One region of the Marinomonas sp. genome, then DNA from elsewhere that is predicted to be linked to it. Evidence: predicted binding sites of a transcription regulator. Region 1 holds the regulator's gene; each other region holds the start of a gene.
The links. The regulator FNR, encoded in region 1, switches genes on or off when oxygen is low (the NO sensors DNR and NnrR bind a similar motif). The targets are predictions, from matches to a motif close to TTGATNTANATCAA.

Region 1 (11,010 bases):
CAGAAATGTTATTAGATCAGAATAGGAAGACGGTTAAAACCTTGCTAGAGGTATTATTGCCGACAATGCAGGAAAAGGTTTTATCTACAGTATGGAAATCCTTGATCTGGGTCAGCAAATGGCTTTTCACTAAAGTGTAAACTCCTATTAGAAATTTTAATAGGAACACATCATGATTTGGGATTCTTCACTTATTGCTAAGTACGACCTATCTGGGCCTCGCTACACATCTTACCCAACGGCACCACAATTCGACTCAAGTATTAGTAAAATTGCGCTTATCGATAAGATGTTAATGCCTTCCGAAGCACCTCTTAGTCTATATTTTCATATTCCGTTTTGTGCTCATCTTTGCTATTACTGCGCTTGCAATAAAATTGTGACTAAGAAGTATGAAAAAGGTGCTGAATACGTTGAGTTGCTAGGTGAGGAAATGAGATTACGCAGCCTCATGCTCGATCACACTAGAGAGGTAACTCAGTTGCATTTCGGTGGCGGCACACCTACTTTTTTAACAGAAGAATTAATTGATGTGCTGTTTGACAATATTCAACAACATTTCAATTTAATTAACGACGGAACACAAGATTATAGTATCGAAATAGATCCTAGAGAAATTAGTCGATCTAAGCTGAAATTGTTAACTGAAAAAGGAATTAATCGAATTAGCATTGGTGTGCAAGACTTTGACATCAAGGTACAAGAAGCTATTCACCGGGTTCAGCCTATCCAGATGGTAGCGGATCTAGTTGTAGATGCTCGAGCACTAGGCATTAAATCCATTAATTTCGATCTGATTTATGGTCTACCTTATCAATCAATTGAAGGTTTTAAAAAGACACTAGATCAAGTGGTTGAATTATCGCCAGAGCGAATATCGCTTTTTAATTATGCTCATCTACCGGATCGGTTTAGAGCGCAAAAGCGCATTTCAGATGAAAGTCTACCATTATCAAGCATGAAGCTTGACTTGTTAAAAATGAGCATCGAGCATTTGATCTCTGCTGGTTATGAATATATCGGCATGGACCATTTTGCGAAGCCGACAGATAGTCTGGCAATAGCGCAAAAACAAGGCAAGCTACAGCGTAACTTTCAGGGCTATACGACGCATGCTGGTACCGATTTAGTCGCTTTTGGAGTTTCTGCTATCAGTGATTTAAATGGTGTTTATATTCAGAACCATACAGACTTATCAATTTATAGGAGTAGTATTGAGAAAGGTCAACTGGCAATCGCTAAAGGATATATTAGCGATCTAGATGATAGAATTCGACATCAAGTTATAATGACGTTAACTTCACAATTTGAGTTGAACGCTGCTAGCATTGAGCAAAAATACAATATTCGCTTCTTTGAATATTTTGCTGAAGAGGTACAAAATCTAACACCCATGGTGGAAGATGATATGTTGGATATTAATCGTAGTGGAATGCAGACCACTATTAAAGTGACAGAACGCGGTAGATTACTAATTCGCTGTATTTGTATGGTTTTTGATAAATATCTTAATAGCGCCATAAAATACTCAAAAGTTATATAGATCGAGATCAGGGAGATTCAAATGTCAATGACACACACACAGTCACGATTCAATAGTACGCTTACTTCGCAGTGTCAAAACTGTAGCTTAAGTGCTCTTTGCCTTCCAATTGCATTGGCAGATGAAGATATCAATCGACTAGATCAAATTATTGAGCGAAAAAAGCCACTTAAAAAAGGCGAATTTTTATTTCGACAAGGTGATGCGTTTGATTCCGTTTACGCTGTTCGCTCCGGCACTTTAAAAACGTTTAACATCACTTCAGTTGGTGAAGAGCAAATCACGGGGTTTTATTGCCCAAGTGAACTAGTTGGTTTGAGCGGCATTGATTCAAACGTCTACCCTGTTTCTGCAAAGGCGTTGGAAACCACAACAGTGTGCGAGATTCCTTTTAGCCATCTTGAAGAGTTATCTTCACAGATTCCTTCTTTGAAGCATCAAATATTTAAGGTGATGAGTCGAAAAATATCCGACGACCAACAGATGATGGTTTTGTTGGGGAAAAAGAATGCGGATGAAAAAGTCGCTTCTTTCCTATTGAATCTATCTAATCGATTCAAAAAACGTGGCTATTCAGCGAGCTCATTCCGTCTATCCATGTCTCGCGGTGAAATTGGTAATTACCTTGGTCTGGCGGTTGAAACGGTTAGTCGAGTTATTACTCGTTTTCAAAAAAATGAATTAATACATGTTGATGGTAAAGAAATAGAGATAATTGACTTCCCTGAAATACAAAAACTCGTTGGGGTTGCCAGTGACTGTGGTAAAATCGCGCGCATTTAATTAATAAAATGAGGCTCTACTGGAATGCTTTACGACGATTTTTACGTTAAATCACTGATACAAACAATAGAAGACTGGCCTAAGCAAGGCATTAGCTTTAGAGATATCACCCCCATTTTTAGTGACCCTAAAGGAATGAGAATGGTTGTGGATGCTTATGTGCATCGCTACATAGCTAGTGATATTACTCACATAGCATGCATCGATGCTCGTGGCTTTTTGATTGCCGCTGTTTTGGCTTATGAACTACAAAAGCCACTTATCTTGGTTCGTAAAAAAGGTAAGCTTCCAGGTAAAACGATTTCACAGAAATACGCATTGGAATATGGTGAAGCCGAGCTAGAGATTCAAGAAGGCGCAGTTAAGGCGGGTGATGAGGTATTGTTATTTGATGACTTGATCGCTACTGGCGGCACTCTATTGGCAGCAATTAAACTATTGACCAATCAAGGCGCTAACATCAAAGAAGTGGCAGCTATTATAGATCTGCCTGATCTAGGTGGAAGCCAGAAGCTGAGAGATAATGACATTCCCGTTTTTAGCCTATGCGCTTATGATGGTGAATAATATCGTTATATAAATAAAAAAGGTGGCTTTCAAGCCACCTTTTTTATTTATCAAATTGCTACACTTTGCAGATTAGAAATCTACAGTTGCACCAATAGCAAAGCCATTATTTGCTTCTTTGCGAGTATCGTTGTCATAAATAATCTCTGTTTTGCCATAACTAATAAAGGCTCGTGCATTTCGCATAGTCATGTACTCTGCACGAAGCTCGTAGACATACATGTGATCAAGGTTAGTGAAAGACAAAACCTGAGGTGCGTAATATAAAGAACCAAAGATACTTAGACGGTTTGCTTGAGGAAGTGTGTAGCGATACCAGCCACCTAAAGCAAGAGCAACAGATACATCATCGTTATCTTTTAGGTCAGCATCTACACCGTACAATCGCACTCCAAGACCAACCTGCAATGGACCGCTGGTATCTGAATCTTCAACGCCCAAACCTATATGTGCGGTAGTGACACTTTTGTCTTTATCATAGGACATTCCTGCACCTATTCCAAAAGTTCCCATATTGAAATTCAGGCCACCTTTCACGGTCTCATTGGTTAATGCTACATCAGCAGTTGAAGCATTAACGATTGACGATCCTAAAATACCGACGGCTAGTAATAGGGTTTTATGAGTAAAGTTCATTTCTATTATCCTATAATGAAATAATATTTAATCGGTCAAAAGCCGCTGGCGACTGCTTCAACCCTTTAAAGTCGAATAAGTTTGTGTCTGCTAAGTGAGATGGTACTACATTTTGTATAGCAGAGAACATTGTCTCTGTTCTTCCTGGAAATTCTTTTTCCCACTTCTGCAACATATCCTTTACAACCTGCCGCTGTAGATTCTCTTGTGAACCACAAAGGTTACAAGGAATAATTGGATATTCCTTCATTTTAGCGAAGGCTTCAATATCCTCTTCCTTACAGTAAGCTAGAGGGCGAATAACGATATGCTTTCCATCATCGCTTAATAACTTTGGCGGCATAGATTTTAATTTACCACCAAAAAACATATTTAAGAACAATGTCTCAAGAATGTCATCTCTATGGTGGCCAAGCGCAATTTTAGTTGCCCCAATTTCTTCTGCGAAACCGTACAAAGAACCTCGGCGCAAACGAGAGCATAAGCCACATGTGGTTTTTCCTTCTGGCACGATCTCTTTTACAATACTGTAAGTATCACGTTCTAATATATGAAAATCCACTCCTAGCTCTTCCAGATAAGCAGGTAAAATATGCTCTGGAAAACCGGGTTGCTTCTGATCAAGATTTACTGCAATGATACTGAAGCTAATAGGTGCGCTAGCTTGCAGATTTCGCAAAATCTCCAACATAGTGTAAGAGTCTTTTCCTCCAGATAAACACACCATAACCTTATCACCCTCTTCAATCATATTGAAGTCAGCAATAGCTTGGCCAGTTAATCTGCGAAGGCGTTTTTGGAGCTTATTCAGCTCTAATTTTTCTTTAGGTCGAGTAGATAAATCCATCATAAATACGCTATAAACAAAACGCGCCTATACTACTATAAGGAGGCAACTATCGCATTAAAAATGGACAATATAAGACAAAAGTAGGTAAAAATTCACTTTCTATGTATTTTTAAAGGTAGTCACTTAGTTTTGTTTATAAATTGTAATGTTGTGCGACACTTTTTGCAGATATACTCAACACCTTTCTGGACCCTGGTGTGGCGTTGTTTAGTAAATTGGTGCTTTTGACAGGAGCAATGGTATTCGTAGGCTTGCTTTTGCGGAGGGACATCAAATGTATGCGTTCGGCTGGGGCGAATACCATACACTTTTAACATAACTGCTTGCCATTCTTTTCCATGGGGCTTTACCGTATTACCATAAATTTGAAAAACAATAATGTGAGCGACTTCGTGCGGCACAACAGTATCTAAGAATTCGACAGGATTTTGTTGATACATAAATTGATTAAATCGCAATTCATTTTTATGCAAATGAGCTGTACCGGCAGCTCGGCCTCTTTGCTTTAAGTTACAAGCTGAGCGCTTAAACCTATTGCCAAAGAAAACATCGGCTTTATCAAAACACTCATTGGTCTTCTGAATAACGATGCTCAACACATCTTCTTCGTCAATTAAGCTTGTCTGTCGAGAGCTTAAGGACATAATGCAACGGCCTCTTGTGAATCCACCTCATGGAGGATTTTGATGAGTGTTTCAGCAAAACCTTCCACTTTTTCTTTTGATAATCCAGTTAAACGACTTATTGACGCCACAGAGTTCGGTTTATGCAAACAAATTAACCTAAGTTGAGTGTCGCTTAAGTTGATCTGACCGTGACTGTATTTCCAAGCCAATATTTTATGCCAATTTATACTGTCTATTGCAAGGTGCTCTTCTTGGAGAGCCGGGTAATAATGCTCAGTGGGAATAATAATTTGAGTTTTCCCCTGTAGCACGCTCCGCGACTTTTCGTTTATATGTACGGTAAATACACTAAATGCGCCAAGTGTTATGTACTCATATGCAATTAAGTGCCTGATGACAGATTTCCATTGCACCTCACTTAGTTCTTTGCCTTTGCCAAATAATGGTAGAAATTCAGCATTGATTGAACTGACAGGCTTGGTTTTTTTCCCAAGTAAAATTTGGATAAGCAATGAAAAAGGTTGCAGCCCTTTGGTATGATAAATCAAGGATAAAAGCTTCTGACTGGCTGTCGTCATGTTTTGTTCAGATTTGTTAGAAAGGCAGCGATCACAATGCTGACAAGCTGGAATGCTCTCATCAAAATGTGATAGTAAATTTTGTCGTCTGCAACCTCGCCCTTCTAAAATTCGAAATAAACTGCCTAAATGTTGTATTTCTCTTTCTGCAGCCAAAGGCTGTAATGCCGCCAACTGTTGTGCTTGCAGCATATCTTGCAAACCATATAGCAATAGGGCCTTTGCGGGCTTTCCATCACGTCCAGCTCGTCCTACTTCCTGAAAATAGGACTCTGGGCTGCTTGGTAAATCTAAATGAACAACAAATCTTACATGAGCAATATCAATCCCCATGCCATAAGCAGTGGTTGCCACCATAATTGCGCCTTGTTGCGCAGAAAAAATCTTATGATGCTTTTGCTTATCTTCTTCTGACATGGCTGCGTGATAACTCATGCTTGGCAGTCCAAGTCCGCTTAACCAATTTGCAAGCTCTTCGGTTTTTTTCCGAGATCGGCAATAAATAATCCCTGTTTCGCCGGGCACTTCATGGTGTAGAAAGTACAAGATTTGCTGTTTGGCTTTTCTTTTTTGCGCTATTTGAATCTTGATATTAGTTCGATCAAAACTGTTGCGTAATACCAAGCAATTTTCAAGTTGTAATGACTCTTGAATCGTCAGCATAGTTTTTTGATCGACTGTTCCTGTAAGAGCAATAATAGGAACATCAGGAAACGAATTTTTAAGCTGGCCAAGCTGGCTGTATTCCGGTCTAAAAAAACTTCCCCACTGAGAAATACAATGGGCTTCATCAATGGCAAACAACGAAATATCAAAGCTATGTAGAAATCCTATAACCGATGGCTGAACAAGCTTTTCTGGCGATAAATACAACAGATCAATATGCTGATGTCGTAAGGCCCAAACAAGATCATCTTGTTCGCCAGGGTTCAACGTAGAATTCAGAAACTTGGCTCGAATACCTTTTCTATTTAATTCTGCTACTTGTTGGGACATAAGAGACAGTAAAGGGCTGACGATGACGGCAACGCCATTCCGCATCAGTCCAGCGGCTTGGTAAGCTAAAGATTTCCCGCCGCCAGTTGGCGCAGCGAGTAAAACGTCTTGTCCTGCGTATAAGGCATCGATCGCCTGTTCTTGCAAAGGACGATATTCAGAGTAGCCTAAACGTGAAAGTGTGTGCTTCTTTAAATTCATTTGTGAATTATCCCTTAACGCCGCACTTTGTGCATCGATTTTTCACCTTCTTTTCGCTAGAATCAGTGACTTAATTTGTATTAAGGAAACATTTGCATGGCACACCAACCTCTTGATGATCTTGAGTTAGAGACGTTAGAAAGTTTTTTGGAGTCGGATCAAGTTCATGAGGAATGTCAGAACTTTGTTATGGCGCATGGCTTTTTGACGGCATTGTCTATTTGCCCGGTTCTGACAGCCGAAGATACATGGCTGCCGATTATTTTTGAAGACACACCACAATTCGAAAATGAGAAACAAGAAAAACAAATCCTTCAGTATCTATCGCGTCTTTTTGTTGATATTCAAAAAGAACTAGAATCGGAAGATGGCTTTATGGTGCCTTGTGAGCTTGAAATGGGCTCCTCTCCTGAAGAACTAAGCGAATTACAGGAATGGGCGACCGGCTTTATGGAAGGCGTCTTCATGACAGAAAGCCACTGGTTCGAGTCTGAAAAAGAAGAAGTTGTTGCTGAGCTTTTACTGCCAATTATGGTGGCATCTGATTTGTTTGATGATGAGGAAGTGGTTCAAATTCGTGAAAGCGAAAAACTCACTAATTCGTGTATTGCTCAAATACCAGAAGTCGTTACTGATTTGTTCCTAGTGCTTCGTACAGAGCCTGAAAAACGCCCATTTCCAAAGGCGCAACCTAAAACGAAAGGCAATAACAACAAGAAAAAAGGCGGCAAAAAGTCTTAATCTAAATCGCCCTGCTTGTGACCTTTTTATTGCAAGCAGGTACTTCTTAGTGCCACAAGAGTAATATCATCAAGTTGCTCTGATTCTCCTTGATACTCAGCCAATTCTCTCTCTATATTTTGTTGTGCTGCTATTAAGCTGCTTTCGGCATAAATTCTCGAAATGAGAGCTTTAGCTTGATCGCCCCCAAGCATCTCATCCAGACAATTTTTAAGTTCCAAAACCCCATCGGATACAATAATCAAAGTATCTCCAGCGTTTAATTTATTGCTTTGTAAATCGGCTTCAAATTCATTAACTGAAAGAATTCCCAGTGGCATGTGGTTGGATTGCAAATAATCCACTGAACCATTAGAGCGCCTAATAAACGCATTTGGCATTCCGCCGCCCCAGTAAGTAATTTCACCACCTTGCTTCATAAGCATTAAGTAACCAGCACAAAACATGTAATCGGGCAATATACTAAAAAGGATTCGATTGATCCGAATTGCTAGTTCATTTACGCAGATCAAATCGTCCACGGCATCAAAGAATGTTTGCATGACAGGTAACGCCCCAATAGAGGCAGGCAAGCCATGGCCTGTGAAATCCCCTACAAAGACAAGACGAGCACCATCGGAGCGGGTTTTGACCAAAGCTAGGTCACCATTAAAACTAGCAGCTGATAACCTAGTAATAGCTACTTGTTCAGAGTTTTTTTCGCTGCGAGTTTGGATATGATCAAGAACCTGGTGAGCCATTTCGTGCTCTCGCTCTATCATTGTTTGATAGAAGGTTAGTGCTTTGTTTTTACGGTACATTTCTTTCATAAGTTCAACATGACGCATATGCGTTTTAAGTCGAATATTGAAAAGCACCTCATTAAATGGCTTTGGGATAAAGTCATCGGCACCAGCCTTAAAACACTTATCCATAACTGAATCAGCAGTATGAGAAGCAAGAAAAATCATCGGAACAAAACGACTGCCTGATAAGAATTTTAGTTTTTGGACCAGATCATAACCGCTCCCACCCTTCACGATTACATCAAGAGTAACTATATCGGGAGCATAGCTTTCGAAGGCAAGAATAGCCTCCTCATAACTTGCCACGCTTTTTACTGTAACACCTTCTTTCTCTGCGCATAACGAAATAATCTCGCGGTAAACTGGTTCACTGTCTACGCATAATAATTTCATTTGTTAGCCTTTATTGAATGTCAAAGCGTTTATCAAAACGAGAGATCATGAGAATATTTTTAATAAAATCATTTGCTCCTGAGAGCTGAATATTACTTTCCGACGCGATAGCGTTTCTCATGCTTAACAACATACCCAAAGCTGCGCTGTCTAAGTACTCAACCATGCTCATATCAACAACATAGGTTTTATAATGTTTTGTGAGATCTGAGTAAGCCGCACGAAAATCATTAAACAGAGAAAAATCAAAACTTCCAATAATGGTGATTGTTGCGATATCTTTTGCATCATTAACTGTGATTGAAATACTCATTAGCTGATCGAGTTAGGGTTATTTGCCCTGCTCGCCTCCGTGACATTTTGGCGATGAAGGAGCAAGCGCATTACGCTCGCTCCATTCTTTAATTGAGTACAGGTGCATGGCAAGAGCGTGAATTTTTGTCATCTCATCCTGTAATACGCCATAAACAAGCTGATGTCGTTGAACCAGTCTCTTACCTTCAAAGGCATCGCTCACTAGAACCAGTTTAAAGTGAGACTCGCTTCCTGCTGGTACATTATGCATATGACTCTCGTTTTCGAGGGTCATATGATGAACATCTAGTTTTTCATTAATGCGTTGGTCTATCTGATTTTGTACGATCATAATATTCTCTGTTACGCTGGCGTTGCTAGGCTGTCAGCCTGCCCATTTAGTAAAACTTGGCCCTTTTCTTTTGGGTAAGCTACGTCAATAGATACTGCACCACCTTCGCGCCACACGCTGATAATAGTATCCATATTAGCAGCCATAACAGCACGCTTATCATCTGGTGCAGCTGCGATCACCTGCAAGCCGATGTCTTTCATAAACCCCATACAAGTAGATGTTTTTACCATGTCAATCTTATTGAAGGCTTCATCGAACATAGCGAGAGAGAAACCACCAACAATCTCACCTTCCATTGTTTCGTGTAAGCGATAGGTCGTTGACAAAGCGGCTGCAATCGCCAAGTAAAATGGAATTTGGTGCTCACCACCTGAACCGGTCTGAATGCGCTGGCTTAAAGTGGTTTTCTTATTGCCTTCGGCATCTAGGATGTCTACTTCGAAATTATAGAATTTACGATAGTCGGCAAGGTCTTGCTGTTTCTCATCGTCCGATATTAGCTCTTGAATAGATGCAATGGCTCGAACATGATCAGGATCATCACTTAAATGTGGATCAAATAACCCGCCCACATTGGCTTGATCTTGCGCACTAAAACGCTCAACAAGATCTAGAATGTCTTTCATATCACCATTTGGATAATAGCGGAATTGATAGATTTCTTGGTTAAATGGACGACGCTTCAAACTGTGGTTAAGCTCTCGAATAATGTGCGCCACTTGATCAAGAGAATCTTTCAGTTTCGAAACATAATCTGATCGGAAAGTTTCTTCAGCTTCTTTACGAGCCAATTCTGCACGCTTAGCGTATTTCGCCAACTCCGTTTCACTCAAAATATCGATTTGATAAGAAACATAATGCTCGAACTCTTCAAACTTAGATTCTAAATAATCCAGTTGAACATCGTTGTCTAAATTTGCATGATGGTATTTACCGTAATGATCGGCTACTTCCTTACGAACTTTTTGGTCAAAGCTGCGTGCTTTTTCGCTGGCTTTGTCTGCTCGGCTAATGGCTTCTTTATAAATGGCCGCGCCATTTACCATGCTGCCTTCTAATAAAGCGTAACGCTCGCTAGCAAATTCAGCATCGTATTTTGAATTCGATGTGAGACGATTACGCTCTTCATCAAGAGCAGATAATGCAGAGCTTAGCTGGCTCTTTTGTGTATTTAATGCGCCAAACTGCTCAGCAATTTGCTGACGTTCGCGATCTAGTTTTTTCTGATCCAGTTCAACGTTTGCGATACGCGATTTAAGCTCTTCAATGCGCTCTTGTAGCTCAGTATCGTCATGCTTTTGTAGTTGCGAAATTTCAGCTTCAACAGACTCTAATTCTTGAGTTAAACGAGTAACTGTGTGACTGGCGTTACCAATACTTTCTGCATCAAATTGGTTATTTGCCATCACGCGGCCAAGCAAAGAATCAGCCTGCTCAAGACGTTGATCTGCTTTCAAGAAGTTCATTAGCTCACCGCTTAGACTGGCGAGTTGTTTCTCACGAGACTCACGCATACCTTCGGTATTGATACCAACCATCATGTGCGGAACAAAGCGAATTGTAGAAATAGTACCGGCCAGTTTTAACATGCCGTCAGCTGTCATTGCGCTGTCTTCTCGAAGCAATTCACGTTCCGTGTCTACTGGCTTGATGCCACCCAAA
Region 2 (11,010 bases), 700 kb from region 1:
CGGCCACAATAATGTATTTGATACAAAATAGGCTAACACCATCACGCTCAAATACGCCAACACGGCATACATCCAAGGCATCATGACGACCAAAGGCCAGCGAATAATTTGATCCAGATCGCTCACCAAACGCTGCAATAAATCGCCTCGGCTTTGCTGGTGCAAGTTGGCAGAATCTTTCGCCACTCGCGTATCCCAAACCCAAAGACGCAATGTTTTTAACAAACCTAATAAATGGTCATGAGCAAACACTTGTTCGCCATAACGACCGGCAGTTCGCAAAATGGCCATCAATCGCACTAAGGCGCCGGGGGTAAAATAGTTAAAGCCTTGCGCAGCGCCAATTGCACCCGCTAAACCAGCGGCCGATAGGAACCAGCCAGAAATCCCCAACAAGGCAACACCTGCCAAACTGGCGATAACACCTAAAAATAATGGGAAGACAAATCCCCAAGGGTTCGCCAATAAAAGGCGTTTAAGCGATAGCTTGGATACGTTGCTCATGCAATCCTCCTTGGGTTAGAGTCCAATGTCTGTCAGCCCACGCAATAGGATGCGTATCGTGACTAACAACCAGCAGTGTTTTGCCTTTTGATGCCGTGTTTAGCGTGTCTAATACGGCGTTTGCCGTGTCTTCATCGAGCCCAGAACAAGGTTCATCCAACAACCATACATCCGCTTTTGACAACAAGGCACGCGCAATAGACAAACGCTGCATCTGTCCACCAGACAAGCCCGCCCCTAATTCAGTTAATTTAGTTTCTAGGCCATTGGGCAAGGCGTTAACGAACTCGGCACATTGGCTTTTTGCCAACGCCATATTTAGATCGTCTTCTGTTGGCGCATCAATGCCTAATACTAGATTTTGACGAATGCTGCCGTTTACCCATTCTGGAGTTTGTGGTAACCAAGCCAGACGTGAACGCCACTCGGCAAGATCTACTTGAGCAAACTCTTTTTCTTCAACAAAACACTCGCCTTGGTAACCTTCTTCAAAGCCTAATAAAAGATGCAATAAACTGGATTTACCCACACCGGATTCACCGCTAAGCCAAATACGTTCACCTTTGCGAATGTGATTGCTAATCGGCGCTAGACGAGAACGCCCTGCTTCTTGCCAACTTAATTTGCAGAAGGTTAATAGCGATAAAGGATGTGTTTTTACCACAGACAAATGAGAAGGTTTGGCGGCGGCTTGAGCGTCTTCTTTCGCTTGTGCTGAAGTTTTAGGCAAAGAGGTATTTAAAATTTCTAACAAGGCAGTCGCAGCTGCTTCGGCTTTTTGTTTGGCGTGATAATCGTTGCCTAACTGACGCAATGGCAAATAAAATTCAGGGGCCAATAACAGAATAAAGAAAGCGGTCGTTAAGGAAAACGGTGCCACGCCCTTCGACCAAGGTAAAAGCTCTATTAAGCCAAGCCCTAAATACAAGGCGATCATAGCAATAGAAATAGAGGCAAACAGTTCTAGGGTGGCCGTCGATAAGAAAGCCAAACGCAACACACCCATGGTGGTTTTTTGATAAGCACTGGCGGTTTGTGACAAACGGTCTTTTGCTTGTCCGGTACGACCAAGACGTTTTAATTCAGCAAGGCCTTGGTTTAGATCCATAAACTGATTAGACAACATCGCCAACACACTAAACTGTCGGCGATTCGCTTGGGCCGCTTTGTGCCCAACTAGTATCATAAAGAAAATAACCAGTGGCGCTGTCACCATAAAGATGGCAAAGGCGATCCAAGACACTGGCAACATGGTGAATAAAATCACACAAGGAATAAGTGACACCATAAACAACTGGGGTTTATAGCGACTAAAATAATCGTCTAACGCGTCGACTTGTTCGTAAACGCGTGTAGACAAGGCCGCATCTTCTTCGATTCTTAAGCGCGCTGGCCCAAGTTTGGTCAAATGCGACACAATTTTTTCTCGCAGTGAGTACCGAATACTTCGGCTGGCACTGGCGCTTAACCGCTCGCGCCCAAAACTGGACACGGCGCGGATAAGCAAGCCAGATAAAGCAAGTATGATTAGCGAAACAGAGAAAGCCCCTTCGATCACCATGTCAGAAAAGACATTGGCAAGCGACCACGCTTGTACAACCAAAGCAACCGTAAACACCACACCTAATAATTGAACAAGGCGATAGCGTTTTGATTGGCACCCTGCCCAGTCATTCAAAAACACCATTTCAGGGGTTTTCACTCTTTCTTGACGACGCGGTTTACGTGCTTTCTCTTGTTTAGACATAAGGCTTACTTTTGCTCCTCTTCGCCTTCATAACCATGAAACTCTAACCATATTGCATTAACAATTCCGAAGGCGCTGGCTAAGAAAACACCTAAAACCCAAGCAAAATACCACATAACTTTATCTCCTTTGTGAGGCGCTTAGCGCCTCACCATGATGAATTGATTAACAAACAGTTTAGTAAAGAGAGTGTTTGTTCTTCTCAATGTGTTCCTTGCTTAATCGACCAAACATCACTAAATGGCTCCACAAGGTGTAACACAAGACAATCGGTACAAAGATACATGCCACGATAAACATGATTTGTAGCGTATGTTGACTTGAAGTTGAATCCCACATAGTCAAGCTCATGCTAGGGAAAGAAGAAGATGGCATTAGGAATGGGAACATAGACCCACCCGCTGTGACGATAATACCAACAATACCCAAACAAGATCCTAAGAACGCCAAACCACCTTTTTGAATTCGACTAGCGAATGCAGCAAGCAACAATCCTACAATCCCAATCACGGGTGCCAACATTAGCAAAGGCACTTTACTGTAGTTTGCCAACCAAGCACCGGGTTGCATTTCTACTGATTTCATCAAAGGGGTAGTGACTTGATTACCATCGACAGCACTTATCATGACATAACCTGGAATGCCATAAGCCAACCAAACACCAGCAAGGATAAACAACACAGCACCAAGAACCGATGTCACGGTTGTCGCAGTGCTGACTCGGCGTAGTAAGTCGCCTTCGGTTTTCATTTGAAGCCAAGCACCACCTTGAGTCACGATCATCATCAAGCTAACCAAGCCGCAAAGAATAGCAAAAGGGTTCAACAAGCCAAAGAATGAGCCAGTATAAGTCACACGCATGTATTCATCGAATTGGAATGGTACGCCTTGAAGCAGGTTACCGAATGCCACACCGAAAATGATTGGTGGTACAGTTGAACCAAAGCCGATACCGAAATCCCAGTTTCTTCTCCAACGTGGTGTTTCTATTTTAGAACGATAGTCGAAGCCAATTGGGCGGAACCACAATGCAGCCAAGACAAGAATCATCGCCAGATAGAATCCAGAGAAAGACGTCGCGTACACTACAGGCCAAGCGGCAAATAACGCACCACCTGCGGTAATGAACCAAACTTGGTTACCATCCCAGTGAGGCGCGATGGAGTTGATCATCACACGACGTTCACTATCGTCACGGGTGATCACATTCAACAGACTGCCCACACCCATGTCGTAACCGTCGGCGATAGAGAAACCGATTAGCAATACGCCAATCAATACCCACCAAATGATTTTTAATAGTTCGTAATCCATCTTACACCTCTTGCGATTTAAGCTGATCGGTTTCTTTTTCTAGCGAGTAACGACCGGTATGCAAGCTAGAAGGACCTTGTTTAGAGAAGCGAATCATCAAGTACATTTCAGCAATAATGAAGGCTGTATAAAGTGCGATGATGGCTACAATAGAAATCCACAATTCCGCTTCAGACAAACCAGATGCCGCTAGGTTAACTGGCAAGATTTCACCAATCGCCCAGGGTTGACGACCATACTCTGCAACAAACCAGCCTGTTTCACAGGCGATCCAAGGCAATGGCAAACAGCACATGACAATTTTCAGGAAAGTACGATTCTGACCAATTTTACGACGTGCATTCTGGTAGAAGGCGGTAGCAAAGACGATCAACATAATGAAGCCACAGGCCACCATGATGCGGAATGAGAAGAATAACGGAGCGACTTGCGGAATACTGAATTCAACCGCTTGATCAATCTGCTGAGATGTCACTTTATTCATGTCTTCAGCAAAACCTTTCACCAAAAGACCGTAACCTAGATCGCCTTTTACTTTTTCAAAGTTTTCTTTGACCATAGGATCCGTTGTACCAGCACGTAATTCTTCTAGTAACTGATTGGCGTAGATACCGTTGATAATACGTTGACGGTTGTGCTCTTTCAGTTCTTTGATGCCTTCAACTTCTTTGTCGAGGGAACGCGTCGCGATCAAGCCCATTAGAGCAGGGATTTTTATCGCAAACTCGGTCTCCTGAAGCTCTTGGTTCGGGAAGCCAATTAATGTGAAGTCTGCTGGAGCCGCTTGAGTTTTCCATTCAGCTTCTACTGCAGCCAATTTCACTTTTTGCACTTCACCTAGTTCATAACCAGATTCATCACCCAATACGATAACGCTCAATACAGAGGCAAGACCGAAGGCTGAAGCAATTGCAAATGAACGGCGTGCAAAAGGCAAATCACGACCTTTAAGAAGGTAGTAGCTTGAAATAGCCAGTACGAACATTGCACCGGTACAATAACCCGCAGAAACGGTATGAACGAATTTCACTTGAGCAACTGGGTTGAAAACCAAGGCGCCAAAGTCAACCAATTCCATTCTCATGGTTTCGTAGTTGAATTCAGAACCGACTGGGTTTTGCATCCAACCGTTAGCCACCAAAATCCAAAGTGCAGACAAGTTAGAGGCAATCGCAACCGCCCAGGTCACTGCTAAGTGCTTCTCTTTGCTTAGTCGATCCCAACCGAAGAAGAAAATACCAACTAAGGTGGATTCTAAGAAGAAAGCCATTAGGGCTTCAATTGCTAGCGGCGCACCAAAGATATCGCCTACATAATGAGAGTAATAAGACCAGTTAGTCCCGAATTGGAACTCCATGGTAAGACCTGTTGTCACCCCAAGGGCAAAGTTGATACCAAACAACTTACCCCAAAATTTCACCATGTCTTTATAAACTTGCTTGCCCGTGATGACGTAAACCGACTCCATGATAGCAAGTATTACAGACATCCCTAATGTTAAAGGAACAAACAAAAAGTGGTACAAGGCAGTTAGAGCAAACTGGAACCGTGATAAATCCACTACCGCTTCGTTAATCATAATGACTTCAACCCATTCACTTGATTGAGAAAAAGGCGTTTGTAGACACTTTACTTTCCATAGTGCTCTTATTATCTAACGCCCACCGTAGCCTCAAACTATTCAAGGCTTACTATAAGGCCAGATTATGAGTGTTGTTGCGATTGGAAACATTGCGTTAGATCAAGATAAAGAGAGTGAAAAAAATAAGTAGTAAAAAAGATTAGCTTAATGAGCAAATAAATTGGTTCTAAAGGAATAACATAAAATGATAAGCACTCATTCGGATATAAATCGTATAATTACTGTCAAACCAAACACCTTATTAATGATCAGAAGATCCTAATTCCCTAAGCCTCTTCCTTATCCTAGAGCCTAAATCTATGAAATTAATGTCAAATGTGATTTATCCCGGCCTTAAGGTCTGCTTTATCGGTTCGTTAGCCACCTTGCTAACAGCTTGCTTTATGCCGAAAGAAATCAAAGAAAACGAAGCCATTGCCCTACAAGTAGAAAATACGCCTGGCTTAATTGAGCATCATGTCTTGTACATGAAAGGCCCTAATGGAGAATTTAAACTGCATTATGTCAGTAGCGACACCAGCACAAAGCCTCGTGATACCGTGGTGTTCGTACACGGAACGCCAGGGGATTGGTCATCTTTTGCACGTTACTTTTTAGAAGATACTTTCAAAAAAGACTTTCGCGTCATTTCTATTGATCGTCCCGGTTGGGGCAAATCAACCTTCGCGGGACCTTTTCCGACAAAACTGCAAACTCAATCGGACATGCTTGGCCCTGTTCTCAAAAATATTTGGGAACGAAACGGTAAACAAAAAATCATTTTAGCCGGCCATTCATTAGGCGCTTCTCTTGTGCCGCTTTTAGCTGCGAACTATACAGATTATGTGCGTGGTGTGGTGATTTTAGCTGGGGATATTAAACCGTCTCTAGCAGAAGCACGCTGGTACAACACAATATTAGACTGGACACCAAGTTTTCTCATCCCAGACATGTGGAACCATTCCAATTTAGAAGTACTTGACCTGACTAAGAGCCTGGAAGAAGCGCAACCTAAATTCGCCAGTTTGACCATGCCAATTACCATTGTGCAAGGCACCGATGACACCTTGGTGAATCCAAAGAGTATCGACTATGCGAAGACGCTATTCACCAAAAGTGATTTGAAAGTGGTATGGATTCAAGGCGCGAGTCACATTATTGACTTGCAACATCCCAACGAAGTCATTGAAGCCGTTCGCGACATCAATACTCGCAGTTCACAAGATAAAAACTCGACCCAATAACATTGGGTCGAGTTTATTAAAGAAAGTAAGCCAATAAAAAAGAGGCAATGAAATCCTTCTCCATTGCCTCTTTTTTTATACCCACACAGACAACGTTGGGCGTCGTACTAAAGCCGATTAATGTACATCAGACAAATACGCTTGCGCTTCTTCTCGCCCCATGTATTTGCCTAAAATTGACACAGGCACGTCTTTCAAATTCACCACAATCAAACCATCTAATGAATTATGAAACCCTGGATCGACATTAAAGCACACCAACTTGCCGTTCATTTTTAGGTACTGACGAATCAACACAGGCAGACCTTTTCCTTGCTCCATTCGAGATAAAACTTTTGAAAGCAAAGTCACACTCGCCAGCGACGACAACAAATTAGGCTGCCAGAATACTGAGCCACTGTTTCGTAGTGGCGTCGAAGGCATAACCAAGCTGGCTTTTTCTTTATCGTAATAATGGATCGACAAGGTCGCGGCAATTAACTGACGAGCGGTATGAGTGTAATCATTACTGATGCTCACAGGGCCAAACAAATGCGTGTATTTTGGATTGCGATAAGCAAAAGTGGCAATGCCTTTCCAAAGCAACAATAGAGAGTTCAAGTTTTTTTGATACTTAGCGGCGACAACAGATCGACCCATTTCAATGCTGTTATCTAAGCTATCAATAAACGTTTGGTCATAGTTAAACAAACTGCGTGAATACAAGCCTTCTAAACCATGCGCTTCGATGAGCTTGTCCACCATTCCCATTCGATAAGCACCAACAACTTCTTTATTAACGTTATGCCAAACGAACAATTGATGGTAATAACCATCGTATTCATCAATGTCGCAGGCTAAACCACTTCCTTCCCCCACGGCACGGAAGTTTTCTTCACGAATACGACCGATTTCTTGGATTAACTGAGGAATAGATTCTGTCGGCGCACAGTAAACACTGAAATCACCTTGTTTCAGCAACAGCATTTCGTCCGCTAAGCCCGCGATTTCTTCCTCCAGCACGATAGGATCAAGTGGCGCGATAATCGGTAAATCCTGACCGCCTTGCTGACTGCTAAATTCCTGAGCATTCTGAGGGCTCATCAAATAGGTATTTAGCCGTAAATAACTGACAAGATCTTGATTGCTCTCGAACTGACTCACTTCCGAGAAAGGTATGGCACTGCCAATCGAAATTTCAATGATAGAAGCTTTTTTGTTTAGCAGCTCTCGACCCAACATCGCAGTGCGCAACAAAGGATGAATGCGACCGGCGCTGTAAAACAACTCGCTGTTTTTGCCATTGATAAAAATAGGCACCGTTGTTGCTTCGCTGCGCTTTAAGAAATTAGCAACGGATTGGCTCCATTCGATGTCTGCCAACGTGCGTTGCTTTTTGTTCTGCCCTGTTCCTTTAGCGATTTTTGGGTAGGTAGAAACTTCTCCCGCAGGAAAAACAATCAGTACACCGCCCTCAGCTAAATGTCGATGAGCATCACGAATGGCTTTAGCATTGGTTCGTTGGGCAGACTTGCCACCAAACACATCAACACCAATAAACAAATCACTGATTTCAGGTAAACGTTTAAGTAACTCATTGGCCAGAACTTTTACATCCGTTCGAACTTGTCCTACTAAATCCGCCAACACCACACCTTCAATCGCCCCAAGTGGATGGTTAGCAACGATAACCACCGGGCCTTCTTGAGGAATATTATCAAGGCCGCCTTTAGCGATGGAATAATCAATGTTCAATGTGTCTAAGGTGTAACGCATGAACTCAAAGCTGGTTTGACTACCCGGCCGCTTTTGATACATGCGATCCAGCTTTGCAAGCCCTGTCGCCCATTCAACGACGGATTCCCCGATACCAAACGGCGTGACTCTTGGCAAACGAAAAGGACTTGCTACACGAGAAGAACTGGCCAACATAATTATGCTCCGTGATTAACGATATTACGGGCGATTTTATTCAATGTACCTTGCGGGTTTTGAAAGTCACGAATCGCTAAAAATGCCCCGCTCAACCAGACAAAACAAGCCATAGTAAACAACAAACCACCATCGTTTCCGATAACTTCACCCGCTTCGCTAAACTCTGGCATAACCACACCAAGCGGCGTAAATAGATGGAAGAAAATCGCCCCGGTCATAATGCCCATTGCCATTAAAGCACCAAGACCATGAAAACGAGTAAACAGTAAAATAGAAGCAATCAATTCAGCAACGCCGATGATATAGCCGCCATAATTACCAAAGAATCCCAAACCGGACCAAGCCCCCAATACGCCAAAGATATAGTCCGTTTCGTAGGAACCGGTGAATTTAAAAAACAACGACTGCACAAAAACGAAAGCGATAAACACAGTTGGAACATATTTTATTAAGGATTGTTTCATTTTTTCTTAACCTTACTTATTAATATTATTTGCTAATGAGTTTTGGCCAATTAGCATCGGCTTGTTTGATATGCAAAGCCGGATCTTGATCCCACTTGTGTTTAATATCGTCGTCATAGTTGAGATAAAGCTTGCCATCAACCACCGCCCATTCTTTAGGATCGGCAGAGGCAAAATCATTTTTGGCAGACACCGCCCAAGCACAATATCCACCGTACTGAGGCGCGTATTTCTCTGGCTCTGCTTTAAACATATCCAAATGCTCTTGGGATACGAAATACCAATCTGCGCCTTTGTATTTCGCTGTAAATTTGGCATTGCCTTCGACTGGCTTGTGGTCCGTAAAGTACGCCACTGTATCGTACCCACTCAATGCCTTACTACTAAAATAACCTGTATAAATTTCATCTTGCGCAAACGCCAGACTGCTCATAAAAAAGGCTACAAATATCATTAAACGCTTCATAACAACTCCTAAACTGCTATTAAAAGGGAACACCAACAAGGGAAACCGGTTTTACTAAAAGATACGTCCTTGCTGCCAGAGACTCTGGCGTTAAATGAGAGCAAGGCGATCCCGGCACATAGCTCATTTTCATATTGTCTTTTGAGACTTGAATACGCGTAAAACTTACCGTTTCAGCATCCTCTCTGTGCATACAAACAGAAAGGTGCGACTGCTCTGGATGATGCTGAGCATGGAACACCAACAAGCCTTCCGCTGTTTTTGTCGTTTCCTCTTCATACACTGACCGCCGATAATGAGAGACTTTATCTAACGCCACAGCAGAGGAGAAATGCGGTGAGACCGCGTCACTAATCTGCACATTTTTGCCATCCCATTTAAACTCTCGAACCTTGGCATTTCCCAACTCAAACGCCAATAAGGTAAAAGGCGCGAACTGCTCAAGAGTAAGCAGAGCGAAATGGCGTTCAACTTGTGAGGTACTCACTTCGCTAGACAAACGCTTAAGCAATTGACCACGACTAATCAGCTCGCCTTGAGGAGCAATGCCCTGATAATTGTTGAGCAAACACAAAGACAGACCGTACTCATTCAAGCTAATCCAACTGCCTTTACCGACAGGGTCCACTGGCATCAAGACGTCTACGCCTTGCTGGGTAAAAGTTTGGGGGGGCAAAGCTGGAGCGCGAGTTTTCTGCTCATCACGATTAAAAAACACCTGATAGCCAGCCTCGTCTATCCACCAAGACACTGAACACATAACTATTGGCCTCGTAAAAAAGTAGCCGTGGCTGGGGCAATGCCAAAATCATCGGCAATGGCTTTACCCAAAAGGCTAGCGCCGACTTTCACCATGGCAAAGTGATGATTAGCGTGCAGTGCCGCAAAGGTAATTTCTCGTTCTAATGTGGACGACATCAAACAAGCTTGCTTCTGAGACACAGACACTTCAGTCATAATGTTGACCATTCTCTTAAGATCTTTCTCTGACAAACTTGTTAACCAATTTGTTAAGTCAGCAATTTCCGCCAAAGCCACTTCACGAGAGGTTTCCACCTTATGACCACGACGACGTTGGTTATAATCAATCACAATGCCGGCATGAGAAACGGCCTGAAATACATCGAGCCAATGACGAAAATGTTCACCAATAGTGCTGCTCACATGAGGTTTGAGCGAAGCTTGGTAATCCGTATCGTCTAACATTTCCAAGCAACTCGATGCTTGGGCAAACACCTCAAGACAGCCTTGTATTGTCGGCGCGTAAGCAAAGAGTTGCGCCGCTTCGACCTCTCGTTTTTTTAACACTGAATACATAATTAATTACCTTCTAAAGAAAACCTTTCACCATCACCTTGTGACTAGGCATCTCTTTTCTGTCTTGATAAACCTATATTTTTTCGCAAATACCAATTCTTAATCCGTACTTGGATAACGCTCCGTTAATGCTTTCTCTTCTCGCCATGCGGTTAATAGAGAACGTATCGTTGGCGACTTCAAACCACGCTTTTTGTGTAACGCACCGATCTCAAACAAAATTCGATACTGTTTTAATAAAGTACTAAAGATCTCAGATAGCTTGGTATTACGATCCCAAATATGCGTGGCTTCACTGCTCGCGCCATTCATTTCTAAAATGGAAAATTTCTCACCTGCCATAAAGGATTCAATGTCGGCAAATTTGATGTCCAAACGGCCGTAGTAGTAACCATCCACGTCTTTTAGAATCTCATCCA
Region 3 (11,010 bases), 2.5 Mb from region 1:
TAAGCCAGCTACCGAAAAAGGTTTATTGGTATTCGGATCTATAGAATCACTACGATAGTTAATAAACAGCATCGAATTTTCATACTGCAAATTCAATTCATAGTCATGACCCGTAGCCAAGAAGTTTGGATAAAACTCTTTGTATGGATAGTCTGATAGCGGCGTCCTAAAAAAGTCTTTTTCATAGCCAAAATATTCCAAACCATTTGGGCCATTTAATACATAAAAAGTCGAGTCACTTCCTGCGATCTCTTTCACGGATTTCAGCTTAGCTGCTATAAACGCAATCTGGTTATCTGGCGCGCCTTTACTCACCCAATCTTCAACGAAGTTGTCGTTTGTCATCAAATGAGAGGCTGTAATTAACGGAGTAATTTCTGTACTGATTTGCGAAGCTAGATTACTGAGATGGGTTGGTAAAACTTCTTTTTTTAACTGTTCTAGTTCTGTGTCTAGTGTGGAAAGAGCCTGAGTACTGACAGAAACAACAGTACTAACAACAAGCAACACAGCAAGCACAGAGAACATGCGACTTCTAATGGATAGACTTTGCCACTTCATAATAACGTCCTTATTATTCATTCTTATTGTAAAGTTATCGTCAAATACTACACCTCAGTTAATGACAAAAACAAAACAATTTTCTGATTGTAAATAACAAAGCTATTAATAATCGAAAACATTGACACCCATCAAGAAAAAATTCATCTCTGAGAATCTTCACAACCCATAGCGCTCGATTTTCTTAATCAACCCTTGCCGAGAAATACCCAGTTGTTTGGCGGCTTGGGTGCGGTTACCTTGATTCTTATCTAAGGCTTGGGTAATCAAACGAATTTCAAGGTCACGCACCTGCTCATCCAGCGAAGCGTCACTTGTTGGTAAATTAACCGACGTTGGGCGAATTTTTTCGCCACTTGGGTACAATAGTTGAATATCTTCCATGGTAATTTGCCCTTGCGGACAAATAGATGCGACGCTTTCCAGCGCATTTTTCAATTCCCGCACGTTACCGGGCCATGTTTGATCTCGGAACCATTGCACCGCTTCAGGACTGAGCTGTAATTGCTTAGTTTGCTGACTTTGCAAGCGCTGTAGAAATGACTGTAGTAACACAGGAACATCTTCGAGTCGCTCCGACAACGCTTGGGTTTCAATATTGACACCTTTAATGCGGTAATACAGATCTTCTCGAAAACTGCCTTCTCGGACTTTTTCAAGTAAGTCTGCATTGGTCGCAGAGATCACTCGAATGTCGATGTGCTTCTGCTCTCGTCCTCCCACAGGAAAGAAGGTACCTTCCTGCAACACGCGCAGCAACTTGACCTGCATGGCTAATGGCATTTCGCCGATTTCATCCAAGAACAAAGTACCGCTATCGGCCAAACTCAATAAACCTACCTTGTCTTTTTCCGCCCCAGTAAACGCGCCTTTCACGTAACCGAACAACTCGCTTTCTAATAAATCCGCTGGAATCGCGCCGCAATGCACAGAAACAAACGGCTTGGCTGCGCGATGACTCAAGTCGTGCAAGGTACGCGAAATGACTTCTTTACCGGTTCCCGATGGCCCAGTCACCAAGACCCGTACATCCGTCGGTGCGATTCGCTCCACCAGCGCCCTGACCTTTTGCGAACTCATCGAATGACCGATATACGCAGACGCACCTTGGGAGGAATTACTAACTTGCTTGAGCTGAGTCAGCTCTCGTTCTAAGGTGGTTTTGGTGATCGCTCGGCGCACTACAACCGCTAACATATCTGGGTCAATAGGCTTGGCAATAAAATCCCATGCGCCAAGTTCAATGGCTTTAAGCGCCAAATCCCTATCCGCATGGCCAGTAATAATAATCACCGGACGACCAGCAAAATCGTCCATAGCATTCAAGGTGACTTGCGGGTCAAAATGCGGCGGCATGGACAAGTCTAATAGCACTAAATCCGCATCAAACGACGCCAACGCTTTCCGCGCTTCGTCTAGGCTTCCCGCCGTTTTGACATGGTAATCTTGATTCGCCAACCAGCGGCTAGCCAATTCACGAAAAGCTGGTTCGTCGTCAACTAGTAATATTTTATTTTGAGTCATGAAATTCTCTATTTGTAATCGCAGCGCCAGAAAAATGGCGAGGTAAAATAAGTTCAAACGTCACCGACCAAGCCAAATCAGAGCGGTGCCAAATCTTGCCACCATGGGCATCAACAATACGGCGTACTATTGCTAAACCAAGACCACTGCCGCCTGCTCGCTTAGTCACAAAGGGTTGGAACAAAGCCTCACCTTGTAGACTTGAGTCGATTGCTGGCCCGTTGTTATGCACTTGGATGACTATCTGTTGATCTTGTTCTTTAGCTTCAATAGATAACTTGCCATCTGGCATATTGCGCAAAAAAGACACAGCGTTATCGATCAGATTAATAAACACCTGTTGTAATCGTTGTGGGTCAGCATCCAGCTCTATTGTTTCATTTATATCTAGCTCAACCGCCACACCTTCTAGCTGAGCCTGCGCCAGAATACTCGCTATTAAAGATCGTAACGGTGTAGCGACAACTTGTAACGTCAAGCCACCGGAATACACCAACATATCACTCACCAAACGATCGGCGCGTTTAAGCTGAGTCTGAATATACTGACGCGTTTCGGCTGGCGCGTCATAGGCCGCCATTGAAATTATATTAAGTGGATTGCGTAGCTCGTGGGCCATTGCTGCTGACAAACTGCCCAACTCAACCAGATGCTGTTCGTCCATGCGTTTTCGTTCTGCCGCAGCCAAGGCCAGCGACCTTTCAAGCAAACCACAACTGGTCGAAAACAAGGACGCAAACACCTCAGCAGTCAAACGCATGCCAGGGCTGGCATCTTCCCAACCGATTAATACAAAGTGCCAATCAGAATCTGACCGAGACACTCGAATTGCCAAGGCGTCATTCTGTTCCTGAACAGGATAAGCAGAGCTTTGTAGCTGAATTGCCACACTACGCCTTATCTGTAGAGAAAGTAAACGTTCACCAATGGCGATCAGTTGCGGCCAATCTTGCGCCTCTTTTAATTGCGTTGACCAGGTATCCAACACCGCTTCGTTCAATGACGCACCGGGGTAAATAAGCCGAGAAACCAAGCGACTCAAAGGCTGATAAATGACCGCCGCGACGACCAAGATAAACAAGGAATACAACCAAAGCTGCCAACTGGGAACATTCGCTAGCGCCTGCAAACCGATGCGTCCAGACACCACGCTGATGACCGCGATAACGCAGAGAATAACCAACATCATGGCCACCCAAAGCAAGGCCCGATTGGCAAACGCATTCACTGATAAAATCTGATAGCGCACCACCGCGTAGACCAACAACAGTAAATAAGTTGGCAGCAGTAACATAGGATAAGGAAACCAGCTAATACCAAAAGAGGGAAATACAAAGCTGGTTGCCAACAACAAGCCCCAAGCCCCCACACCAAACATGGCGAGAATAGAGCGTTTCTTATTACCAGAATGTCGATACCAGCCAAACAACAGCACGCCATGAGCCAAGATGCCGATCAATACCGTATAAGCAAGATTCCACGTCCCTGCCTCGGTAAAGATAAAAAATGAACGCGTGTCTAGCGTACTGATCGCATCTCCAGCGCCGATCCACCAGCTTTGTAAAACCACTACGAAACTGGTCAGGTAAAACCAAGGCACCACTTGATATAAGCGCTCTAGCATCGGCTCTTTAACCGAGCCTGAGTTTACAAAACGAATCGCAAAGTGTAAGAAGAAGGTCGGCATCAACGGGTTAGCCAGAATGATATGAATACCAATTTGCTCGTAGCCTTGGAACAAAACCACATGCCCGAAGCACCAAATCGCCATCATGATGGCGAAACCTGCCAAGGTCTGTAGATCGCTTTGCTTTCGCGCTCGCCACAATAACCAAACCGCAACCAATACGCCGCACACGCTCGTCACAAGCATGGCAACTTCAAACATCAAGGAAAGCGTCAAAATCGTAAACCTCGTTTACACCTAAAAGTGAGAAAATCGTAAACTCTTTTTACACCACAAGCAAAAATATAAATTTTCCCTTTAAAATCAATGCTATAAATTTTACTAATAGTTGGCCTGTCCTTTGCTCTACTAAAAGCAATCTTTGATTTATATCAAACTATTATCAACTTATAGGACAAGCATCATGAATACTGGCTTTTTAATGACCGAAATCATCGCGCTTTTTAGCATTGTAGGTTTAGCACTTTTGCCTCTGGCTTTGCAGCAAATGCGTACGCTAAGAGTTAAGAGAAACGCCTAACCTTATCTATATATCTCTTAACGCTTATTGATTCCCAAGGGAGCCATTATGGACCTCGACGTCGCCATCTTATCTCGCATACAGTTTGCTTTTACTGTGAGCTTTCACATTATTTTCCCCAGCATCACCATCGGTTTGGCGACGCTAATTGCCATTTGGGAAGGCTTATGGCTTAAAACACACAACCCTTACTATTTGCAGTTGGCCAAATTTTGGATCAAACCCTTTGCCATTACATTCGGCATGGGCGTAGTCTCTGGCATCGTTTTGTCCTATGAGTTTGGTACTAACTTTTCCAAATTCTCGGAGATTACCGGCGCGGTGCTTGGGCCATTGATGGCCTACGAAGTACTGACTGCTTTCTTCATGGAAGCCGGTTTCCTTGGTGTCATGCTGTTCGGTTGGCAACGTGTTGGTCGCAAGCTGCATTTCTTCGCCACGCTCACCGTTATGGTAGGTACTTGGATTTCAGCGTTTTGGATCATTGTTGCAAACTCTTGGATGCAAACACCAACAGGCTACAAGATCATCAATGGTAAGTTTGAAGTCGAAAGCTGGATGGAAGTGATCTTTAATCCATCTATGCCCTATCGCCTTACTCACATGTTAGTTGCGTCATTAATTACCGCGACTTTCGTGGTGGCTGGTATTAGTGCTTATTACTTGTTGAAAAAGAAAAACATTCCTTTTGCGAAAAAAGGCTTGTCCATGTGCATGTGGTTTGCCTTGGTGTTAACGCCTCTGCAAGCATGGATTGGTGATATGCACGGTTTAAACGTAAGAGAACATCAGCCAACTAAATTGGCGGCGATGGAAGGCATTTGGCCAGCGGAAGAAGAAAATGTTCCGTTATTGTTATTCGCTATGCCGAATATGAAAACCGAGTCGAATGATTATGCAGTCGGTATTCCAAACCTTGGTAGCTTGATCCTGACTCACTCTTGGGATGGCGCAGTGCAAGGCTTAAAAGCGGTACCGCCAGAAGACAGACCGAATGTGCCGTTAGTGTTTTGGTCTTTCCGTGTCATGGTTGGTATTGGGGTTGGCATGATGGGTATCGCAGCGCTCGCGCTATTGTTACGCCGCAAAGGCCGCTTATATGAAAACAAAGCGTTTCTATCTCTCGTAACGTTATTTACCCCTATGGGTGTCATTGCAGTACTGACAGGTTGGTATGTAGTGGAAATCGGTCGTCAACCTTGGATTGTCTATAACCTTGTTAGAACATCCGAAATTGTATCGCCACTTCCTCCAGAACGTGTGCTCTTTACTTTGACCATGTTTGTGATCATTTACAGTTTGCTGATTGGTGTTTACCTCTACTTCATGCGCAAGCTGATTAAGAAAGGGCCGCCATCTATGGAAGCACTAGAGCAGCAACTGATTGGCATGAAAGCGCCGGGCTACGCATTGGCTTGGGTGAAGTCGCTAACTACTCAAGAACAACAATCGACAGATTTGAAAACAAAAGATCAATCAACAATAGAACAAGGAGATAAATGATGGATTTGGCTCTTTTCTACTTCCTTGTCTTAGGCTTTGCCATCTTTATGTACGTGTTACTCGATGGCTTCGACCTAGGGATCGGCATTCTCTACCCTTGGTTTAACCAAGAGGGCGAGCGCGACCATTTAATGCGCTCTATCTCACACGTTTGGGATGGAAACGAAACCTGGTTGGTGTTTGGTGGCGTGGTGTTGTTTGCGGCGTTTCCAGCCGCTTATGCTGGCATTACCTCAACCTTTTATCTGCCCATCATGCTGATGCTGTTTGCTTTGATCTTTCGTGGCGTGGCGTTCGAGTATCGTTTTAAGTCCGATACCTCTCGACCTTATTGGGATTTCGCCTTTAGCGCGGGATCTGCCATCGCGGCGTTTTGCCAAGGCATGTTGCTAGGCTCAATCGTTCAAGGCGTGCCAGTCGGTGTCGACAGCTTATCCAGCCTGCATTGGCTAACGCCCTTTTCTATCCTAACAGGGTTTGCCGTAATGGCTGGCTATGCTTTATTAGCCGCTTGTTATTTGTTTATGAAAAGTCGTGGACGCATTCAAGAACATGCCGCTAAGTTAGGTAAACGACTCTTGTTGATCACGATTTTGGCCATGGTGATCGTCAGTGTGTGGACGGTAGCAAGCCAAGTTGAAATTCGTCAGCGTTGGTTTTCGGGATTCAATTTCTTGTGGTTATCGCCCTTGCCTATTATCACCTTGGTGGTCGCTGTTTTGGCTTGGAGAGATTTAAACAGTCACGCTACAGGAACCGTTCATCATGAAGGTCGACCTTTTTGGTATGCCGCAACGCTGTTCTTACTGGGTTTTGCCGGTCTTGTGGTCGGTTTGTTTCCATATCTGATACCAAGACAATTAACCTTTATGGAAGCCGCATCGCCAGACAGCAGCTTGCTCTTCTTACTGCCAGGTATTTGCATCTTCGTGCCATTGATTTGTGCTTATACCTTATGGGGTTATCGAGTATTTGCTGGCAAGGTGGAAGATTATCAGGAGGGCTACTAATGTCATTCAAAAGCCTGAAAGAAAAAGCCGCCAAACTCAAATCTTGGCAATGGTTTTTGCTCTTATACGGAGTCGGTTTTGTTGCAGTATTAACCGCGTCTTACGGTATTAAGCTGCTGATGACTGGGTTGCCTTAAAGAGTCATAGTTACCAAGAAAATTGATAAAAAAGCGCACATTTCATTTATAGAAATGTGCGCTTTTTAGTGTCGTTTGCTTGGTATCCTAAATTATTAAGCTTCTGCTTTGATGGTATTGGGCTTTGTTTGAATACTTGCTTTGAACAGCAATCCAGCAAACAACACAATACCGATAACACGAGCGCCCAGCACGGTAATAGACGTGTCCGTTGCTGCTGCAGGCCAAGCGATTAGTACCGCTGCGACCACATAGGCCAAACGGGTAGACCAAGATAAGTTCTCACGTAACCAGCCTGAAAAGCCGATGCTCATCGATGCAGTTGCCAAGGTCGCAAACGAGATAGCAGCAATAACACTAGCAGTTGTTCCGATCAACAAAACCCCCGGCATAGTGACGAACAAGAAGGGCACCAAGAGTTTTACAAAACCCAAACGCATAGATTCAATCGCCGTCTCATTAGGATCTGCTCCGGAAATAGTAGAAGCAGCGTAAGCAGCCAATGCGACAGGAGGAGTAATCGCTGATACCAAACCAAAGTAAAAAATAAACATATGCGCCGACAAGGTTTCCATACCTAACTGTGTCATCGCCGGAGCAACCAATACCGCGAGCAATAAATACGCTGCCGATGTCGGTAGTCCCATTCCTAAGACAAAAGACGCCAACGCAGTGAGCAACAAGACAGCCCACAAATTGCCGTCGCCCAGTTCAATGATCAAACCTGACAACATCAAGCCCATACCGGTAAGATTCAATATCCCGATAATCACGCCTGCTGCAGCCACGGCAGCAACGATTGGCAAAGTTGAAGACAATGTCTCTTTACAAGCAGCTATAATATCTAGCGCATTTATACGAGTGGCTTTTTTCCAAGGACAAACTAACAAACCAGCTAGAATCCCCATCACTGCCGCTTGAGTTGGTGACTTGCCTGAAATCATCAGGCCGATCAAAACCACCAATGGAAGCAGAAGATAGCTCTTCGTTCTCAGAGTTCTTAGTAACAACTGTAAGCCCGCTTCTGTGTCTCTTGCTAAGTTAAGACGTCCTGCCTCAAGGCGAACTGAAATCATCAAGGCTAAAATATACAAAAGCGCGGGAACCAAGGCCGCCATTGCCACTTCAGCATAAGGAATCCCAATCATTTCCGCCATCAAGAAAGCCGCAGCGCCCATAACCGGCGGCATAATTTGTCCAGCGGAAGACGCAGCGGCTTCGATAGCTCCAGCCAGTTTTGCGCTGTAGCCCACGCGTTTCATCAACGGAATAGTAAAAGTACCTGTGGTCACTACGTTCGCCACAGCGCTGCCATTAAGGGAGCCAAGCAATGCGCTAGACAAAGCCGCAGATAAGCCAGGACCACCTTGCACACGCCCAGTTAAACCACGGGCCAAATCAACAAAAACCTCGCCCGTACCAATTTTAGTTAAAATGGCACCAAACAAGCCGAATAGGAAAATATACTCAACGGCGACGCCCATGGGCACACCATAAACCCCTTCAGTCGATAACATCAGAGTTGACGTCAGACGGCTTAGATCATAACCACCGTGACCATATTTACCAGGGATCAAATAGCCAAAGTACGCGTAAAGGAAAGCGAGGGCCATTAAGGTAATCAATGCCCAGCCTACCGCGATACGAACAAAAACAAACACCACCACAATGAGAGCAATAAAGATCAACCTATCTTGCTCAACCGACATAGCGCCACGCATAACAATGTCAATGTAGTAATGCCACAAATAAGGTCCAGGAATTAACGCTAATAAAGCCAATAGATAAAACGCTCCACGACCCACGACACTTTTGTATCTCAGGGCATAAAACAGCATGGCAGCCGCTGCGACTAAAGAGAAAAACGACGATCTCAATATCAACGCAGTAATGCCACCATAATACGCACCGTAAAGTACAAGACCGGCGATTCCAGCGGCGATCACACTAAACAATAAAGAGACTGCTAGACGTTCCTTGCCACCAGCGAATTTTGATTCAAGGAGCAAACTTTGAAAGCCATTGCTGGAATCTGATTTCAACATAGTAGCTCTCCTAGTTTGCGCTTACTTCGTCATAATACTTTTTCGCGCCTGGGTGCAACGCAACAGGAGTGTGTTTTGCGGTTTCTAACGAAATTGCTTTTGCTTGTGGGTGAATTTGACCTAGCTCATCTAGATGAGAAAAAATTGCCTTGGTGATATTGTAAATTTTGCTCTGGTCTTCTTTACCGCTGGTAAACAATATAGCTGGATCGTTAATCATCAAAACCTGTTTGGTTTGATCTGGGTAGGTTCCAGCAGGTAGAGAGTAAGCTTGGTAGAAAGGGTATTTTTGGATCAGGCTATCGAGTTTATTAATATCCGCTGACAACAATTTCATGTCGGTTTGTGAATCGAGATCAATCAAAGAGGAAGTCGGAGCACCTGCCAAAACCACTGTTGCATCAACTTGGCCGTTTACCAGGGCTTTTACCCCTTCATTGTAAGAAAGAAAACGTGGTGTGATATCGTCAAAGACACCATATTCTTGTAACAAACGTGTTGCTAAAACAGCGGCATTACTTCCTGGAGGCCCCATGCTGACACGTTTGCCTTTTAAGCCTTCAAAAGAGTCGACACCATTTCCGGAAATCGTCGCCACCTGCAATACGGCTGGATACAAGTAGGCAATACCAGCAACATCCAATGGTCCACTTACTTTAAATGGGCCTTCGCCATTCTTAGCTTCAAATAGGGTAGAAGATGATGAAAGCCCGAGTGTCATTTGGCCTGCTGCCACTCGATGGTTGTTCTCAACAGACGCACCAGTTACTTCCGCTCGTGCCGTGGTGTTATCCATATACTTGTTGAGTGTTTCTGAAATGCCCGCGCCAATCACATAAAATAAACCACCGGTTCCGCCAGTACCAATGGATACGCGCTCCGCTGCTTGAACAGGGCTATTGACTAAAGTCGCACACAAGGCGCTCGCTATAAGCAGTTTTTTAAACATAGTATTCTCCAATTTATTTTTGTTTTGGTCGTACTTTAGCAAGTACTTAAAACACTTTAGCGAGGAAACCTTTCATGAACCTTTCATGGGTATTTAATAGCCCATAAAAATAAAATCTATGGTAATAACGAAGACGAAGAATCATTAGGAGCGGAAAACCTAGCATTGTCCCACTCATGATAAATAAGCCGTTTCTTGGCATCATCTGTCTGAATAAGTAATTCAAGGCCAAGAGGAATTGGGCGAAAAATCCCATGCGGTAACTTGCTTAATTCATCACGACTATAAGGGCCTGTAACCTTTGTACTAATTGGCGTAATGCCAGATTGATTAGCAAGTATCTGCTGCCCTTCTGGAGACAATAAAAGGTCAATAAAACGCTTCGCCAATGCCGGCTGTTGGGCATCACGAGGGATAAATGCTGTACGCATAATGATGGTCGTATAATCCGTTGGCATGATGGTTTTGATCCATGCATACTTTTGTGACCACTGATATGAATAAGCACCAACAAGATTATAGGCGATAAATATCTGACCTTTTAATAGCGCATTTAGCATCGACGATGTATCTGTATAAAGCCGGGCTTGATGCGTACCAAACGCTTCTAACAATCGTCCATAACTGCGAGATTGTTGTCCATCATAGGCCCACGCCAAATAACCTAAACCTGACTGCTGAATATCAAACAGGCCAATTTTTTCGTCTAAAAGATGATTCTTACTGCGGATCAAATTCAATAACTGCTCGCGACTCAGCGGCAAAGCCTCTCCAGCCAAAATATCGCTATTTAGCGCCGTTACGATAGGTTCGTAGGTAAACCCAAACAGCTCATTTCGCCAATGTGAATCCTTGGGGACATTACTAAGCTCTGGCGAATCATAAGCCAATGCGTAACCATCGTTCGCCAATTTAAATTGAAGATCCATCGCAGGGCTAAGCATCACATCAGGCCTCATATTAGGCTGCGAGACAAATTGCTCGTATAAATGACGAGTATTCGATTCGGTGTAATGAATAGTGACATTCGGATACTTTTCTTGGTATGCCCTAAACAATGGCTCAATTGCCTGA

Region 2: ACO05V_RS09645 (cytochrome ubiquinol oxidase subunit I) is a predicted target of FNR. The motif match lies at 5,297-5,310, and genes of this name have one in related genera.
Region 3: ACO05V_RS01195 (cytochrome ubiquinol oxidase subunit I) is a predicted target of FNR. The motif match lies at 4,134-4,147, and genes of this name have one in related genera.

What each region holds. Positions count from the first base shown of each region.
Region 1 covers NZ_OZ245329.1:2,724,682-2,735,691, reverse strand. Annotated here, with positions in the region: gene hemN (oxygen-independent coproporphyrinogen III oxidase) at 173-1,543, shown strand; gene fnr (fumarate/nitrate reduction transcriptional regulator Fnr) at 1,565-2,326, shown strand; gene ACO05V_RS13060 (adenine phosphoribosyltransferase) at 2,351-2,893, shown strand; gene ACO05V_RS13055 (YfaZ family outer membrane protein) at 2,966-3,529, opposite strand; gene ttcA (tRNA 2-thiocytidine(32) synthetase TtcA) at 3,540-4,379, opposite strand; gene ACO05V_RS13045 (SprT family zinc-dependent metalloprotease) at 4,499-4,978, opposite strand; gene ACO05V_RS13040 (RecQ family ATP-dependent DNA helicase) at 5,014-6,780, opposite strand; gene ACO05V_RS13035 (YecA family protein) at 6,877-7,521, shown strand; gene ACO05V_RS13030 (SpoIIE family protein phosphatase) at 7,548-8,699, opposite strand; gene ACO05V_RS13025 (STAS domain-containing protein) at 8,710-9,012, opposite strand; gene ACO05V_RS13020 (BolA family protein) at 9,031-9,345, opposite strand; gene ACO05V_RS13015 (SbcC/MukB-like Walker B domain-containing protein) at 9,357-11,010, opposite strand, start outside.
Region 2 covers NZ_OZ245329.1:2,028,183-2,039,192, reverse strand. Annotated here, with positions in the region: gene ACO05V_RS09665 (amino acid ABC transporter ATP-binding/permease protein) at 1-504, opposite strand, end outside; gene cydD (thiol reductant ABC exporter subunit CydD) at 476-2,251, opposite strand; gene cydX (cytochrome bd-I oxidase subunit CydX) at 2,257-2,367, opposite strand; gene cydB (cytochrome d ubiquinol oxidase subunit II) at 2,429-3,565, opposite strand; gene ACO05V_RS09645 (cytochrome ubiquinol oxidase subunit I) at 3,567-5,144, opposite strand; gene ACO05V_RS09640 (alpha/beta fold hydrolase) at 5,507-6,430, shown strand; gene ACO05V_RS09635 (lysophospholipid acyltransferase family protein) at 6,548-8,341, opposite strand; gene ACO05V_RS09630 (hypothetical protein) at 8,344-8,808, opposite strand; gene ACO05V_RS09625 (YHS domain-containing (seleno)protein) at 8,834-9,274, opposite strand; gene ACO05V_RS09620 (NRDE family protein) at 9,294-10,034, opposite strand; gene ACO05V_RS09615 (hypothetical protein) at 10,037-10,591, opposite strand; gene ACO05V_RS09610 (D-alanine--D-alanine ligase) at 10,691-11,010, opposite strand, start outside.
Region 3 covers NZ_OZ245329.1:254,770-265,779, forward strand. Annotated here, with positions in the region: gene ACO05V_RS01180 (methyl-accepting chemotaxis protein) at 1-561, opposite strand, end outside; gene ACO05V_RS01185 (sigma-54-dependent transcriptional regulator) at 721-2,085, opposite strand; gene ACO05V_RS01190 (ATP-binding protein) at 2,072-3,988, opposite strand; gene ACO05V_RS01195 (cytochrome ubiquinol oxidase subunit I) at 4,341-5,795, shown strand; gene cydB (cytochrome d ubiquinol oxidase subunit II) at 5,795-6,805, shown strand; gene ACO05V_RS01205 (hypothetical protein) at 6,805-6,942, shown strand; gene ACO05V_RS01210 (TRAP transporter permease) at 7,038-8,987, opposite strand; gene ACO05V_RS01215 (TAXI family TRAP transporter solute-binding subunit) at 8,998-9,936, opposite strand; gene ACO05V_RS01220 (ABC transporter substrate-binding protein) at 10,053-11,010, opposite strand, start outside.